2 regions of the Turicibacter bilis genome follow, and region 1 is predicted to be linked to the other one. Evidence: riboswitches for the same ligand, from Rfam matches in the RefSeq annotation. Region 1 holds a riboswitch; the other holds the start of a gene.
What was found. Region 1 has a riboswitch for S-adenosylmethionine ahead of J0J69_RS12525 (methionine ABC transporter ATP-binding protein). Riboswitches for the same ligand answer to the same signal wherever they lie in the genome.

Region 2: it holds a riboswitch for S-adenosylmethionine, as region 1 does, so the genes downstream of both, J0J69_RS08595 (methionine ABC transporter ATP-binding protein) here and J0J69_RS12525 (methionine ABC transporter ATP-binding protein) in region 1, are expected to answer to the same signal.

The regions. Positions count from the first base shown of each region.
Region 1 is NZ_CP071249.1:2,593,461-2,601,045, reverse strand. Features, by position in the region: gene J0J69_RS12540 (M20 family metallopeptidase) at 1-904, opposite strand, end outside; gene J0J69_RS12535 (MetQ/NlpA family ABC transporter substrate-binding protein) at 925-1,740, opposite strand; gene J0J69_RS12530 (methionine ABC transporter permease) at 1,775-2,455, opposite strand; gene J0J69_RS12525 (methionine ABC transporter ATP-binding protein) at 2,439-3,482, opposite strand; SAM riboswitch class I at 3,577-3,678, opposite strand; SAM riboswitch class I at 3,763-3,865, opposite strand; gene J0J69_RS12520 (DUF6320 domain-containing protein) at 3,971-4,633, opposite strand; gene J0J69_RS12515 (hypothetical protein) at 4,617-5,912, opposite strand; gene J0J69_RS12510 (C39 family peptidase) at 6,252-7,211, shown strand; gene trxA (thioredoxin) at 7,454-7,585, opposite strand, start outside.
Region 2 is NZ_CP071249.1:1,776,974-1,784,558, reverse strand. Features, by position in the region: gene J0J69_RS08605 (MetQ/NlpA family ABC transporter substrate-binding protein) at 1-136, opposite strand, end outside; gene J0J69_RS08600 (methionine ABC transporter permease) at 244-912, opposite strand; gene J0J69_RS08595 (methionine ABC transporter ATP-binding protein) at 912-1,925, opposite strand; SAM riboswitch class I at 2,049-2,149, opposite strand; gene J0J69_RS08590 (manganese efflux pump MntP) at 2,354-2,935, shown strand; gene pflB (formate C-acetyltransferase) at 3,315-5,540, shown strand; gene pflA (pyruvate formate-lyase-activating protein) at 5,572-6,303, shown strand; gene rbr (rubrerythrin) at 6,547-7,089, opposite strand; gene rbr (rubrerythrin) at 7,215-7,585, opposite strand, start outside.

The sequences.
Region 1 (7,585 bases):
GGTCAGTCGCCACTTTTGTAAATAATTCATTAAACTTTGGATAAACAATTAAATCTTCCACAATATTTTGATAAGTCGTATATTTTAATTCACATCCCGTCGATAAAGCTGCTCCTTCTGCTGCTTTAATCACACGTTCAGTCACTTCTTCGCAAACTTGAATCGTATTAGCACGAATATAGAATCTTGCTTTTGTATATTCAGGAATAATATTTGGTGCATCCCCACCATGTGTAATAATTCCATGAATACGAACATCTGGTGTCAATTGTTGACGAAGTGCATTTACTGCATTGTAGAACACAATCATCGCATCTAAGGCATTAATTCCTTTCTCTGGACATCCCGCTGCATGAGCTGGTCGTCCAAAGAATTCAAACTCAATTGGATGATTAGCAAGAGAAGGTCCAGTAATAGTCGTCTTGCTACCTGGATGAATCATCATACAAACATCAACGTCCTTAAATAATCCTTCGCGAACAAATGATCCTTTTGCACTTCCGTTATCTCCCCCTTCTTCAGCAGGCGTTCCAAATACAACGACTTCCCCACCCGTTTCTTCAATCACTTGAGCTAATGCACAACCGGCTGCTACACTACTAGCCCCGATAATATTATGTCCGCATCCATGACCAAGTCCAGCTAAAGCATCATATTCAGCTAAAATCCCAATAATCGGACCTGGTTTAGAGGATGCTTTACGAGCCACAAATCCTGTTTCATGACCTGCCACATTCACAGTAACATCGAATCCGGCTTGGCGTAATGTCTCACTTAATAACTCACAGGCAAAATATTCTTCGTTTGCACTCTCAGGACGTTCATGAATTTGATGACTAATCTGAATAAAATCTTCTCGACGTTTATTTAAATAATCTTGTACTTTAATAATTTTTTGTTCCATGATAATCTCCCCCTATACTCTTATTCAAAAACTGGAATACTTGCCCCTTTATATTCCTCTTCAATTGCTTTTTTCGTTTCCTCTGTTTGATAAACTTCCACTAATCTTTTTAATGTTGGATTATCTTTATCCTCCGTACGAGCCGCAATAATATTATAATAATTTACAACAGACTCACTTTCTGTATTTTCAATATAGATAGAATCATTTAAAGGTGATAAGTTAGCTTGTACGGCAACTCCATTATTAATAACTGCAATTTCTGCATCAGCTAATGAAAGTGGTAATTGTTGTGCGACTAATTCAACAACTTCAAGATTCTTAGGATTTTCAACAATATCCTTTACAGTTGGTGTAATTCCAACTTCATCCGCTAATTTAATTAAACCCGCATCTTGTAATAATAATAAGGCGCGTCCTCCATTTGATGCATCATTTGGAATTAAAACAGTTGAATCATCTGGTAACTCATTTAAGTCAGAAATTTTTGATGAATAGATTCCCATTGGAGCTAAAACCGTATAGCCAATTGATGTTAAATCTAAATTATGATCGTTAATAAATTGTTCGAAAAACGCAATAGTTTGGAAAGAGTTTGCATCAATTTCGCCATCAGCTAATGCTTGATTCGGTAAATTATAATCACTAAATGTTACAAATTGTAAATCAATCCCTTCATCTGCTAAACGTGATTGAACACTTTTCCAAATCTGATTGACTTCTCCATTAATCCCTAATTTGATGACTTTGTCAGTATCTCCTGATTGTCCACCACACGCTACTAATAAAATTCCTAAACAAATCGTTGTTACAATACTTAATAATTTCTTTTTCATTTCTATCTCTCCCTTTGATTTTTTTCTTTGTTCATTAATGACTGAACTTTCGTTCAAGCGCTTCCCCAACACTTTGAACGATTGAAACTAAAATGATAATAATAATGACCGTTACTACCATAATATCTCCCTTATAGTACTGATACCCATAACGAATAGCGAAGTCTCCTAAACCTCCACCACCGACATTTCCAGCAATGGCCGAAAATCCAATTAAGCTAACCGTCGTAATCGTTAGTCCATAAATAATTCCACCTAGCCCTTCTCGAAGTAGGACACGATAAATAATTTCAAATGGCGTTGATCCCATTGCCTTTGCAGCTTCAATCACACCAGGATCCACATTTAATAAGGCTGATTCTACTTGTCTAGCAACAAATGGCGCAGTTCCTACCACTAAAGGAACGATTGCCCCTTTTAATCCAATCGATGTTCCGACAATTGCTCGAGTTAATGGCATAATAAATGCTAATAAAATAATAAATGGAATCGAGCGAAAAACATTAATGAACTTCCCCACTATCAGATTAACTGCTTTTTGTTCTAACAAATGTCCCGGTCTTGTCACGACTAAAACAACTCCAATGGGTAAACCAATTAACACAGCAAACAATCCCGAGATGACCACCATCAATAATGTATCCCATAGCGCTTGAATTAACTCTGGAAAATACGCTACGACATTCGGACAAATTTGATTAAGCAACTGATTCATTCTTTAACACCTCCACCTGAATATCTGAGTTTTCTAAATAGTTAATCGCACTAAAGATTTCTTCTTTGTTACCATGGAAGCTAACAATCAAATGACCAATCGGGGTCTTTTGAATAATCTCAATGCTTCCAAATAAAATACTTGCCTCTACATTAAATTGCTTTGATAACTTCGAAATAAAGGCATGTCCTGTTTGCTGACCAACAAATGAGATTTTAACTAGCTTCTCTAAGTGACTCAGTTCTTCTAGTGGTGCTCTTTCTGCTAATAACTCAAAGATTTTCTCATCTTGGAATAATGAGGACACAAAATCTTTTGTAATCTCTGATTGTGGATTTGAAAAGACACTAACAATATTTCCTTGTTCAATAATACGGCCCTTCTCCATGACCGCAACTTTATGACAAATCTCTTTAACCACTTCCATTTGATGCGTAATTAACACAATCGTTAATCCTAACTCTTTATTAATTTCTTTAAGAAGTTTTAAAATCGACTTTGTCGTCTGTGGATCAAGTGCAGATGTTGCCTCGTCGCATAATAGAACTTGAGGGTCATTAGCCAATGCTCGTGCAATGGCCACACGTTGCTTTTGTCCCCCACTTAATTGGGAAGGATACACATCTGCTTTATCCTCTAGACCCACTAAATTCAAAAGACGTAGTACTTTTTCCTTCTTTTCTTCTTTACTAATTTTTTGACATTTTAACGGATAAGCAACGTTATCAAAAACAGTTCGTGTCTTTAATAAATTGAAGTGCTGAAAAATCATCCCAATTTTGTGACGAGCTAATCTTAATTCTTTGGGCGATAATTGATTTAGCACTTGACGATTAACAATCACTTCACCTTCAGTTGGAACTTCTAAAAAATTTAAACATCGAATTAAAGTACTCTTGCCTGCACCACTATATCCAATAATCCCAAAAATTTCACCAGCTTCTACTGTCAAATTAACCTCTTTAACCGCTTCAACAATCTTCCCCTTTAGCGAAAAAGTTTTACTCACATTCTTCAGTTCAATCATATTGACTCTCCTTTCTTGCTGTTTCCAAAATAAAAACGGACTCCTTATGCTGATGAAAGAAGTCCGTTCAAATCTAAATAAATTCTCACTCACTCCCTCATCTTTCAGAATAGCTCTGTCGGATTTAGCACCTTTGTACATTGTACTGGTTGCTGAAGCTTCATCGGGCCTGTCCCTCCACTTCTCTCGATAAGGATTATTATTCAATTAAAAAAACTAAGGATTCCTTCTGAGAAATCAGAAGAACACCTTAGTTTAAAATCAGCATACTAACCTGTTCTCCTCATCTTTCAGAATAGCTCTGTCGGATTTAGCACCACTGTACATCTGTACTGGTTGCTGAAGCTTCATCGGGCCTGTCCCTCCACTTCTCTTTATAAGGAATCACGATTCAATTGGAATTATTTAACTTATGGATACTATAACATCTATTTTTCTATTTGTAAATCTTTTCTTACATAATTTGTATTTTTTATGAAAAATATTAATTAATAATGAAATTTTTTCTTCAACTCATGAATCATCTGACGATCCGCAAAGAAGAATAAACCGACACAAGTAATGATCGTATAATAACTTCCAATAATAGCAATTTGACGGAAGATAATGACTTGGAAATAAATCATCGTCAAAATCACAATTCCCATCAATCCAAACATTAATTGATAAATAACTAAATCCGTAAATCGCTTTGGATTAAGAAGAATCATGACAGTAATTATGGTTGTTCCAGCCATTAAATCAAGCGGGAAAATAATATCTAAAGACCACCCACTATATCCCAAAAAATAATCAATAATGATTGATAAAGCCGATATTCCAATAACCTGTGTTAAAATATTTGGACCAATATTTCGTTTCACACGCGATCCTAAAATAGCACTAATAGTTACGTAAAGTGTTGCAGCTGTAATAATGAATACCCAATTCCATTGAAAATCCTGAAAAATCCCACTGATAAACGAGAAGGAGATAATCACCATCGCTAAAAAAATAATGAATTTTCGAATGGAAAAACGGCGTTTTTTTGCAAATTGCTCTGGATAATCTCGCTCAATTTCAAATTCAACTGACTCCAGTGATTGCCCACAAAGTGGACAGTTATTCAATTGATTTTGTACTTTCATCTGACATTTAGAACAATATTTCATGATTAAATTCCTCATTACAAGAGATTGTTATATCAATCCCGTATTTTTTTAAAAATCTGAAAAAGTATCTTTGAATATCTGTTTCCTCTAAAGAAGAAGTAAATGTTAAAACGAATTGATCATTACAAGAAATAACACCACAACGAATCGGTTGATGAGGTGTCACAGGAATCATCATTCGCATTTCCTCAACATATGGAGCTAATGATTCAGGTAAGACGACACGCCCTAAATTTGATAACGTTGTTGTAACTCCTTTGTCCGCTTCATGATAAATATGACGCATCACCATGTTCTTAATTCCTAGTGGCACGAAACGAATCATCATGTTTTTTTGAGCACTGACATTATCATTAATTTTTCGATTCACAACTTCTGGCTTTTTTCCCTCATTCAATTGGTTTGAAACGTCTTTTAATAAGTCATCAAGGCTTAAGTCAGGACCTGGTGTAATCGTCACATTAACATTTGAAAAGAAATTTCTTAACGTATGTGAACCAAATCTCCCTCTTAAATCAATAGGAACCGTGACAATAATAGGATGAAGATCCTGATTAAATTTATAATTTTGTTCATAGATCGCATAAATCAAAATTGAACATAGCAAGCTGGATACGGTCACTTCATATTGCTTTGCGATACGAACGACCTGTTTAGCAGACATAATCCCATGAATGACCTTTAATTCTTGAGGACGTTTTTTAATACCTGTTATTTTATATGCTACAGTTGTTTTCGGTATGACTTTTGATTGAGCTTCACTTTTTACCTTTAAAAAACTGTCTTCATCCATCGCAGGTAAAGATGAATGATCTCCTCCTATCACAATGGATTCCGTCGCTAATTCTGGATATAAACGTTTGAGATAATGATAAATGATAACCTTTAAAAACTGAGTGGCTCCTGCACCATCTGCCAGCGCATGAAAGACTTCTAAATGAATCATTTTCTCATAATAAGTAATGCTAAATAAATAATTATTATTTGTAAATTTCGTCATTTTAGAACAAGGATATGTATATTCTTTTCGGATACGAGGCTTTTGTAAGTTCATATCAAAGTAATACCAAAAAAATCCATTACGTAAACGTACACTAAAGGAAGGCATCTCAATTAACGCTGCCCTCACCGCTTCTGATAAAAGGTCAACTTGAATCATATCTTTCATCTTGACAGATAAACGAAATACATTCGTTGCCTTCGAACTAGAAACAAGGGCATATAACTTCGCTACATTATCTAATTTACTCCAATAAAACGTTTGAAAATTCTCATTCATACCTCATCTTCCTTACTGTTTCAATATTAACGATAAAACTATACTTCACTTATCATACACTAACACACACATGAAATCTAGCTATTGAGAGTAAAGTTTAATGATACCTCTTCTTTTCTTATTTTTGCTTATCTTTCAGTTTAATATTTTTCAACTTTTTTCGGAACTTTTTATTTATTTATGCTTTAAAATGGTATATGATACATTTCATGACGTAAATAAAGCTTAAAAAATAGATTTAACTAATTTTTTTATGAGAGTAATTTTTTTAGTTTTTTTACACAAAGTTTATAATTACTAAACTTATAGCAAAAAAATAGATTGGAGAGATGCAACGAAATGAAAAAACTAATATTCACCTCACTTCTAATGGCATTAGGAGTTGTAACAGCTTGTAAAAATAATCCAACCACTGATGGTTCAAATCATGCTGTAACAATAGAAAAAACAAAACCTGATTTCATTGAAGGTGAAGATTTTGATGAATATGGTGGAGCAGATGCTTATGCTTTCGCTGGTGATAATCCTACGTCACGATTTTATGTAAATCCTGATTTTTATCACTTAACTTCTGATGAAATCTTAACAATTATCCCATCTTTTAAAACAATGCAACAAACAACAGAATGGTCTTGTGGAAATGCTGTTGCATTAATGACACTCACACATATGGGAAAAACTGATTTATCAGAATGGGATATCGCCGTGGCAATGGGATCATCAGTTGATGAGGATGAGGAAAATGCGTTACCTGGAACAGCTAATAATTTCTATGAATACGGGACAAATGTTGAAGAAATGTATAACTTCTTCTCAAACTTAGAAGGATTTGAAGTAATTGAAACTAGCTATAAAACCAACTACACAGAAGAAGATTTAGTAAAAGAAGAGGATGGGGTTACACCATCTAATATCGGAAACTTATATCCAACATTCTCATCATCATCACTATACGCTTCTGAAAATAGTGATGAAACTTCTGCCTGGGTAGATGATGCTAAAGATTCATACTTTGTAAAATGGTTGACTAGTCACTTAGAAGCTGGACGTCCAATTATGGTTGAATGGGGCGATTGGGATGGACATTGGGTCGCTATTATTGGTTATGATAACAATGGGACACCTTCAATTGGAGATGACACTTTAATTTTTGCTGACCCATACGATACTTCTGATCATTGGCAAGACGGGTATTCAATCTTCCCATTAGAAAAATTCTTCTACATGTGGCAAGATCGTAAAGTTGCTCCTAAACCATATCAACTACAGCCATACATCATCATTGATAAAAAATTATAATTATAAATGGGCTATCTCAAAATAGTTACAAATAGTTAAAATTTGCGATCGAGAGGTAAAAATAAGTATTAGAATCAATCAGGGCCTCTTTAGTCTACGAAAACATCTTAAATGGAGCCCTCACACGATTTACATCGTCCTTTGGTGGGGTACGGGGGGGGGATTACCTATCCCCATAAATAGACTAGTTTTCTTAAATAATAAAAAGGCTATGTTCAAAAAAGATGAACATAGCCTTTTTATTATTTAAGATGATAATCTAACCATCCTTTTAGTTCGTTTAATGGATGAAATCCTTTTGCTGATTCAATCGGTTTTCCATCCTTAAACAACATTAATGTTGGCACCGTCATGACTTGATATTCATGCGCTAA
Region 2 (7,585 bases), 820 kb from region 1:
CTTGTTCTAAAATCTCTGCATGAGGAACAGCTGTTGCTCCAACTTTTAATGTTGTTTTCTCTTCACCACTATTTCCACATCCAACTAAAGAAATAGCTGCCACTAAACTTAATAAACCTAATGATAATTTTTTCATTTTTAACTTCCTCCTTAAATTTTCATATTCTTTGCTCGTTTTCCCCAACGAGTGATATATAAATCTTAATCAACTGATTAAGGATTTAACTGAATAAATAGTTTTTATTAACGTTTGTCAATTTGTTTAGTGATCATATCTCCGATAAACTGAATCACAAAGACAATTACTAAAATAATGACGGTTGCTACAAAAACAACGTCAAATCGATGACGTTGGAATCCATCTAAGTAAGCTAGATTTCCAAGACCACCTGCACCGATAACACCAGCCATTGCTGTATATCCAACAAGTGAGATCGTTGTAACCGTAATTCCTGAAACTAAAGCAGGTAAGCTTTCAGGAATGAGGACTTTTCGAATAATCGTCCAAAGTGAAGCTCCCATTGCAATGGAAGCTTCTATGACACCTTTATCAATTTCGCGAAGCGCGATTTCAACAAGACGCCCATAGAAAGGAGCGGCTCCTATAATTAAAGCTGGTAGGGCTGCATTCGGCCCAAGGACCGTCCCAACTAAGAATTTTGTAAAGTTTAACAAAAGAATGATTAAAATGACAAATGGAATTGAACGAAAAATGTTAACAAATGCTGATAAAACACGATTAATCCATTTATTTTCTAAGAGTTGATTCGGTGCTGTTAAAAATAAGACTAACCCGATAATTAATCCTAAAATAAAGACGAAGATACCTGCGATAGCAGTCATATATAATGTTTCAAGCGTTGCCGAGAACATTTTATCCCATTTGACATTTGGTAGTAATAATAAAAACATTATGAAATCACCTCAACTTCTACCCCAACTTCTTTTAAATAATTAAGAGCTGGAATGATTTCTAGACCCGTAAGTTGAACATAAAGAGAACCGTAGCCACCCTCTTGAGTTTGTACGACCTTTCCTTGAATAATATTAATGTCCACTTGGTAGTTACGAATAACGTTTGTGATGAAAGGTTGTTCTGCTTTTTCTTTTAGATATTTCAGAAGAACAATTTTTCCTTTAGGGAACTTTTTAATTAGATGTTCGACCGTCTCAATTGAGTCATCTTCACTCGCTACTTGTTTAACGAAACGTTCAGTAACTGGATGCTGAGGATTAGAGAAAACCGTTAAGACATCTCCTTGTTCAACGATACGCCCACTTTCCATAATCGCCACATGATGACAAATTTTTTGAATCACATGCATTTCATGTGTGATTAGAACAATAGTTAAGTTATATTTTTTATTAATTTGAACAAGTAAATCTAAAATTTCATCTGTTGTTTGCGGATCAAGGGCTGAAGTGGCTTCATCACAAAGTAGAACTTTAGGATTGTTAGCCAATGCACGTGCAATCCCAACGCGTTGTTTTTGTCCACCACTCAATTGAGAGGGATAATTGTCTTCTTTTCCACTTAAACCAACTAATTGAATAAGTTCTAAAACTTGTGGCTTGATTTCTTCTTTTTTTACCCCTGCAATCTCAAGTGAGAAGGCGATATTTTCAAATACCGTACGTGACCAGAGTAAATTAAAGTGTTGAAAGACCATTCCAATTTGTTGTCGAGCTAATCGAAGCTCTTTAGAGGAGATTTGAGTTAAATCTTTCCCATCAATGGTAACTGTCCCTTCAGTTGGACGTTCCAGTAAGTTTAACATTCGAATTAGTGTACTTTTTCCAGCCCCACTGTAACCGATAATTCCGAATATTTCCCCTTTTCGGATAGATAAGTTAACCGAATCTACAGCAGTGACACATCCAGAATTCGTATTAAATATTTTTTTTATTTGATTAAGAACAATCATGAAATTCTCCCCTTTCGTTCTCTTAATCAGATGCTACAATTTTCTTATTTATGAAATAAAAAAACCTTTCTACTTCGATAAGCAGAAAGGTGTATTACATAATTTATATGTAGATCACACTTTCCCTTATCTTTCAGACAATGTCTGCAGGAATTGGCACCGTATCATGACTGATTGGTTGCCGGGCATCATCGGGCCTGTCCCTCCGCCTCTCGTGATAAGAGTTTGTTAAGTTGTATAAAATTGTAAATCTTAATAACTATTATAAATCCTATTTATGGAAAGTCAATTATTTTTTTCCACAAACAGGCCACAGTTATTAAGTCTTATATAGGGATAATATGAGATAGAAAAATTTTAATCATATATTTGTAATCATTTCGATAAGATGTAAAGATAAAAGGAAACTAAAGTTGGGGTGAGAATCGTTGAAAGAATATTTAGTAGTTATCATGATAATGTCAGTTGCATTAGCTATGGATGCATTTGCGGTTGCTATTACATTAGGAATGGATGGATTAGCCCATACAGTGAGAGATCGTCTTAAAGTATCCATTAGTTTTGGCTTTTTTCAAGGTCTGTTATTTGTCATTGGAATTGTTTCATTAAAGTTTGTTAGTGGAGAAATCACGACGTATAATCATTTAATCGCTGGTGTGATTTTAATTATATTAGGTGTTAGAATGTTAAAAGAAGCTTTTGAAAGCTCGAAAGAAGAATATATTGAATCTCATGAGATGGGCTTCAATAAAAAAAAAGATTTATCCTTAAAGTTACTTGCGATGTTTGGGATAGCGACAAGTATCGATGCTTTAGCAGCGGGGATTACTTACGGGTTAATTTATGAACAATTAATTCTGGCTACTATTGTCATAGCAACTATTGCATTTTTATTTTCCTATATAGGATCAACCTTTGGAAAAACATTAGGGCATATGATAGGAAATAAAGCAAACATCCTTGGGGGAGTTATGATTATTTTACTAGGAGTTAATGCCTTATTTTTTTGATTACAATCAGTAGCAGATACGCTTTATTTTATTAGGAAAGAGATATCTTTTTTTAATATCAAAATTAGGATTTTATCTTTATTTCCTATATTATATTGGTAAATTATCCATAAGATTGTAAGCGTAACTCCTTATATTAGAAAAAAATAAAAATATTTTAAAAAATTAATGTATATAAGTTGATTTTTTCCAGTGTTGGAAATATAATAATAACTGTAAAAGATATATACGTTATAACGTTTAAGGGGAGTTATTAAATGTTATGTTCGTATAGTGAAAACCCTTTACAAAGGGAGGAATCTTGTTGTAAAATTATGGTAACAATAAGATTTGAAATTTCAGAGAGCGGTTCTTAAGAGAACTATAAGGAGGAACTATCATGGAAGCTTGGCAAGGCTTTAAAGGTACAGAATGGCAAGAAAAAATTGATGTGCGTGACTTTATCAATCAAAACATCACTGTTTATGAAGGAGACGACTCTTTCTTAGCAGGACCAACTGAAGCAACAACAAAATTATGGGAACAAGTAATGGAGTTAACTAAAGCTGAGCGTGAAGCTGGCGGAGTTTTAGACTTAGATACAAAAATCGTATCTACAATTACTTCTCATGAACCAGGATATTTAAATAAAGATTTAGAACAAATCGTTGGTTTCCAAACTGACAAACCATTCAAACGTTCATTACAACCATTCGGTGGAATTCGTATGGCTGAAAAAGCTGCTGAATCTTATGGATTCCATGTAGATCCAGAAGTATCTCATATCTTCACTGAATACCGTAAAACACATAACCAAGGTGTATTCGATGCTTACACTCCAGAAATTCGTGCAGCTCGTAAATCAGGTGTTATCACAGGATTACCAGATGCTTACGGACGTGGACGTATTATCGGAGACTACCGTCGTGTTGCTTTATACGGGGTAGATCGTTTAATGGCTGAAAAATTAAAAGACCATAACAACACTTCACGTGTCATGGATGAAGAAAACATTCGTTTACGCGAAGAAATCTCTGAACAATACCGTGCTTTAAATGAATTAAAACAAATGGCAGCAAAACATGGTTTCGATATCTCTAAACCAGCAACAACTGCTAAAGAAGCAGTTCAATGGTTATACTTCGGATACTTAGCTGCAATTAAAGAGCAAAATGGTGCTGCGATGTCTTTAGGACGTACTTCTACATTCTTAGATATCTACATTGAGCGTGACTTACAAAACGGTGTAATCACTGAAGAAGAAGCACAAGAGATTATGGACCACTTCGTAATGAAATTACGTTTAGTTAAATTCTCTCGTACTCCAGATTACAATGAATTATTCTCAGGAGATCCAACTTGGGTAACTGAATCAATTGCTGGTATGTCAACTGATGGATTCCCATTAGTAACTAAAAACTCATTCCGTGTATTACACACATTAGATAACTTAGGACCAGCTCCAGAACCAAACTTAACAGTATTATGGTCAACTAAATTACCTCAAGGATTCAAAGAATACTGTGCAAAAATGTCAATCAAAACTTCAGCTATCCAATATGAAAATGATGACATCATGCGCCCAATCTACGGTGATGACTATGCAATCGCATGTTGTGTATCACCAATGAAAGTTGGTAAACAATTACAATTCTTCGGTGCGCGTGCTAACTTAGCAAAAGCATTATTATATGCAATCAACGGTGGTAAAGATGAAAAGTCTAAAGTACAAGTTGGACCACACTGGGCACCAATTACTGATGAAGTATTAGATTACAACAAAGTAATGGAACGTTACGATGAAGTAATGGAATGGTTAGCAGATTTATATGTTAATACATTAAATATCATCCACTATATGCATGACAAATATAGCTATGAGCGTATTGAAATGGCATTACACGATACAGATGCAGAACGCGTTTCAGCAACAGGTATCGCTGGATTATCAGTAGTAGCTGACTCATTATCAGCTATCAAATATGCAAAAGTTAAACCAATCCGTGATGAATTCGGTATTGCAGTTGACTTCGAAGTTGAAGGAGACTTCCCTAAATACGGAAATAATGATGATCGCGTAGACCAAATCGCAGTAGACGTTATGTCATCATTCATGACAAAAATCCGTAAACATAAACCATATCGTGCAAAATTACAAACTCAATCTATCTTAACTATCACATCAAACGTTGTATACGGTAAGAAAACAGGAACAACTCCATGTGGGCGTAAAGAAGGTGAACCATTTGCACCAGGTGCAAACCCAATGCACGGACGTGACTCTCACGGAGCAATCGCTTCAATGTCATCAGTAGCGAAGTTACCATTTGAATCTGCACAAGATGGTATCTCAAATACATTCTCATTAGTACCTAAATCATTAGGACGTACAGATGAAGAACGTAACAAAAACTTAGTAGCAATCATGGATGCTTATGTTGCTAAAAAAGGTCACCACTTAAATATCAACGTATTTAACCGTGATACTTTATTAGATGCAATGGAACACCCAGAGAAATACCCACAATTAACAATTCGTGTATCAGGATACGCTGTAAACTTCATTAAGTTAACACGTGCTCAACAATTAGACGTCATCAATCGTACAATGCACGAAAAAATGTAATTTGTGAATAAGAGAAGATAAGGTGATTAGTATGAATGGATATGTACACTCAGTAGAATCTTTCGGAACAGTTGATGGCCCAGGACTTAGATTTATTGTCTTTGTCCAAGGGTGCGGACTCCGATGCGCATATTGCCACAATCCTGATTCATGGAAAATGAAAGAAGGAAAAGTAACGGAAGTTTCTGAAATTGTGTCAGAATTAGTGAAGTATAAAGAGTTTTTCGATGCCTCAGGTGGAGGGATCACGGTAAGTGGTGGAGAACCTTTATTACAGATGGAATTCGTGACTGAATTATTTAAAGAGTGTAAAAAACATGGCATTCATACTAACATTGATACTTCAGGTGATTTAAAGTTCAATACTGAGGAACGTAAACAACAATTAAAAGAGTTATTAGCTGTTACTGACATGCTAATGCTTGATATTAAAATGTTTGATGCACAAAAGCATAAACAATTAACAGGAAAAGACAACGCACACATATTAGAATTTGGTCATCTAGTCTCTGATGCAGGCATTCCAATGTGGATCCGCCGAGTTCTTGTACCAGGATTAACAGATGACGAAGATGATTTACAAAAAACTGCCGAATACATCAAAACTCTGAAAACCGTTAAAAAAATTGAAGTTTTACCATATCACAGTATGGGTGAATACAAGTGGAAACAACTCGGATATGATTATCCGTTAGATGGACAACTCCCACCAAGTGACGAACTTGTTAAACATGCAGAAGAGATTCTTGGTAAAGCTATCTAATCTTTTAAAACTAGCTTCCCTTTTTGGAGGCTAGTTTTTTTTGTAGGCAACAACAGTATGAATAGAGAAGAAGCAGTAAAATTTTTATGACATTAAAAAACTTTACCATTTCTATTGATAACCTATATTCGAGTTTAATATAGATCCGATTATAAAAAAGAGTGAGTTGTGGATAACTTCATTTGGAGTTATCCACACTTTTATTTTCCCATAATAAAAAGAGCCTTTCGGCTCTTTAAGAGATTAGTAGTTTTCTGAACGGATTTCGAAGTGTGCTTGATCGTATGAGCAAACTGGACATACTTTCGGCGCCTTTTTCCCGAAATGAATGTGTCCACATTCTTGACATACCCAAGCAACTTCTTCTTCACGTTCGAATACTTGACCTTCTTCAATATTTTTTAATAATTGTAAATAACGCTCTTCATGGTGTTTTTCAATTTTTCCCACCATATCGAATAAAGCAGCTACACGGTTGAATCCTTCTTCGCGAGCAGTTTGAGCGAATGTTGCATACATATCTGTCCACTCATCATTTTCACCAGCAGCAGCATCTTTTAAGTTTGTCATTGTATCTGCAATTTCACCTTCATGTAATAATTTGAACCATAATTTTGCATGTTCCATTTCATTACGAGCTGTTTCTAAGAAGATGTTTGCGATTTGTTCATATCCTTCTTCCTTAGCTTTAGCTGCATAATAAGTATATTTGTTACGAGCCATTGACTCGCCAGCGAATGCATGCATTAAGTTTTGTTCTGTTTTAGTACCTTTTAAGTTACTCATGAGATTCCCTCCATATATTTCATATAGGAGTAAATTATAGCATTGGTTTATGACCGTTTTAAGTTCGAATGATAGAAACCATATAAAAAGCTATCTCCATAGTGGAGATAGCTTAAGACGATTCATTAATAGTTCTCTGAGTTTAACTCAAAATAAGCTTTTGGGTGAGCGCATACCGGACATGCTTTAGGAGCTTTTTTTCCATAATGGATATGTCCACAATTTAAGCAAATCCAAGCAACTTCTTCTTCGCGTTCAAATACTTGACCTTCTTCAATATTTTGCACTAATTTTAAATAACGTTCTTCATGGTGTTTTTCGATTTTTCCAACCATTTCAAATAACACAGCGATACGATTGAACCCTTCTTCGCGAGCAACTTGCGCAAAACGAGCATACATATCTGTCCACTCATCGTGTTCACCAGCGGCAGCATTTTTTAAATTTGTCATTGTATCAGCGACTTGTCCATCATGAAGTAATTTGTACCACAATT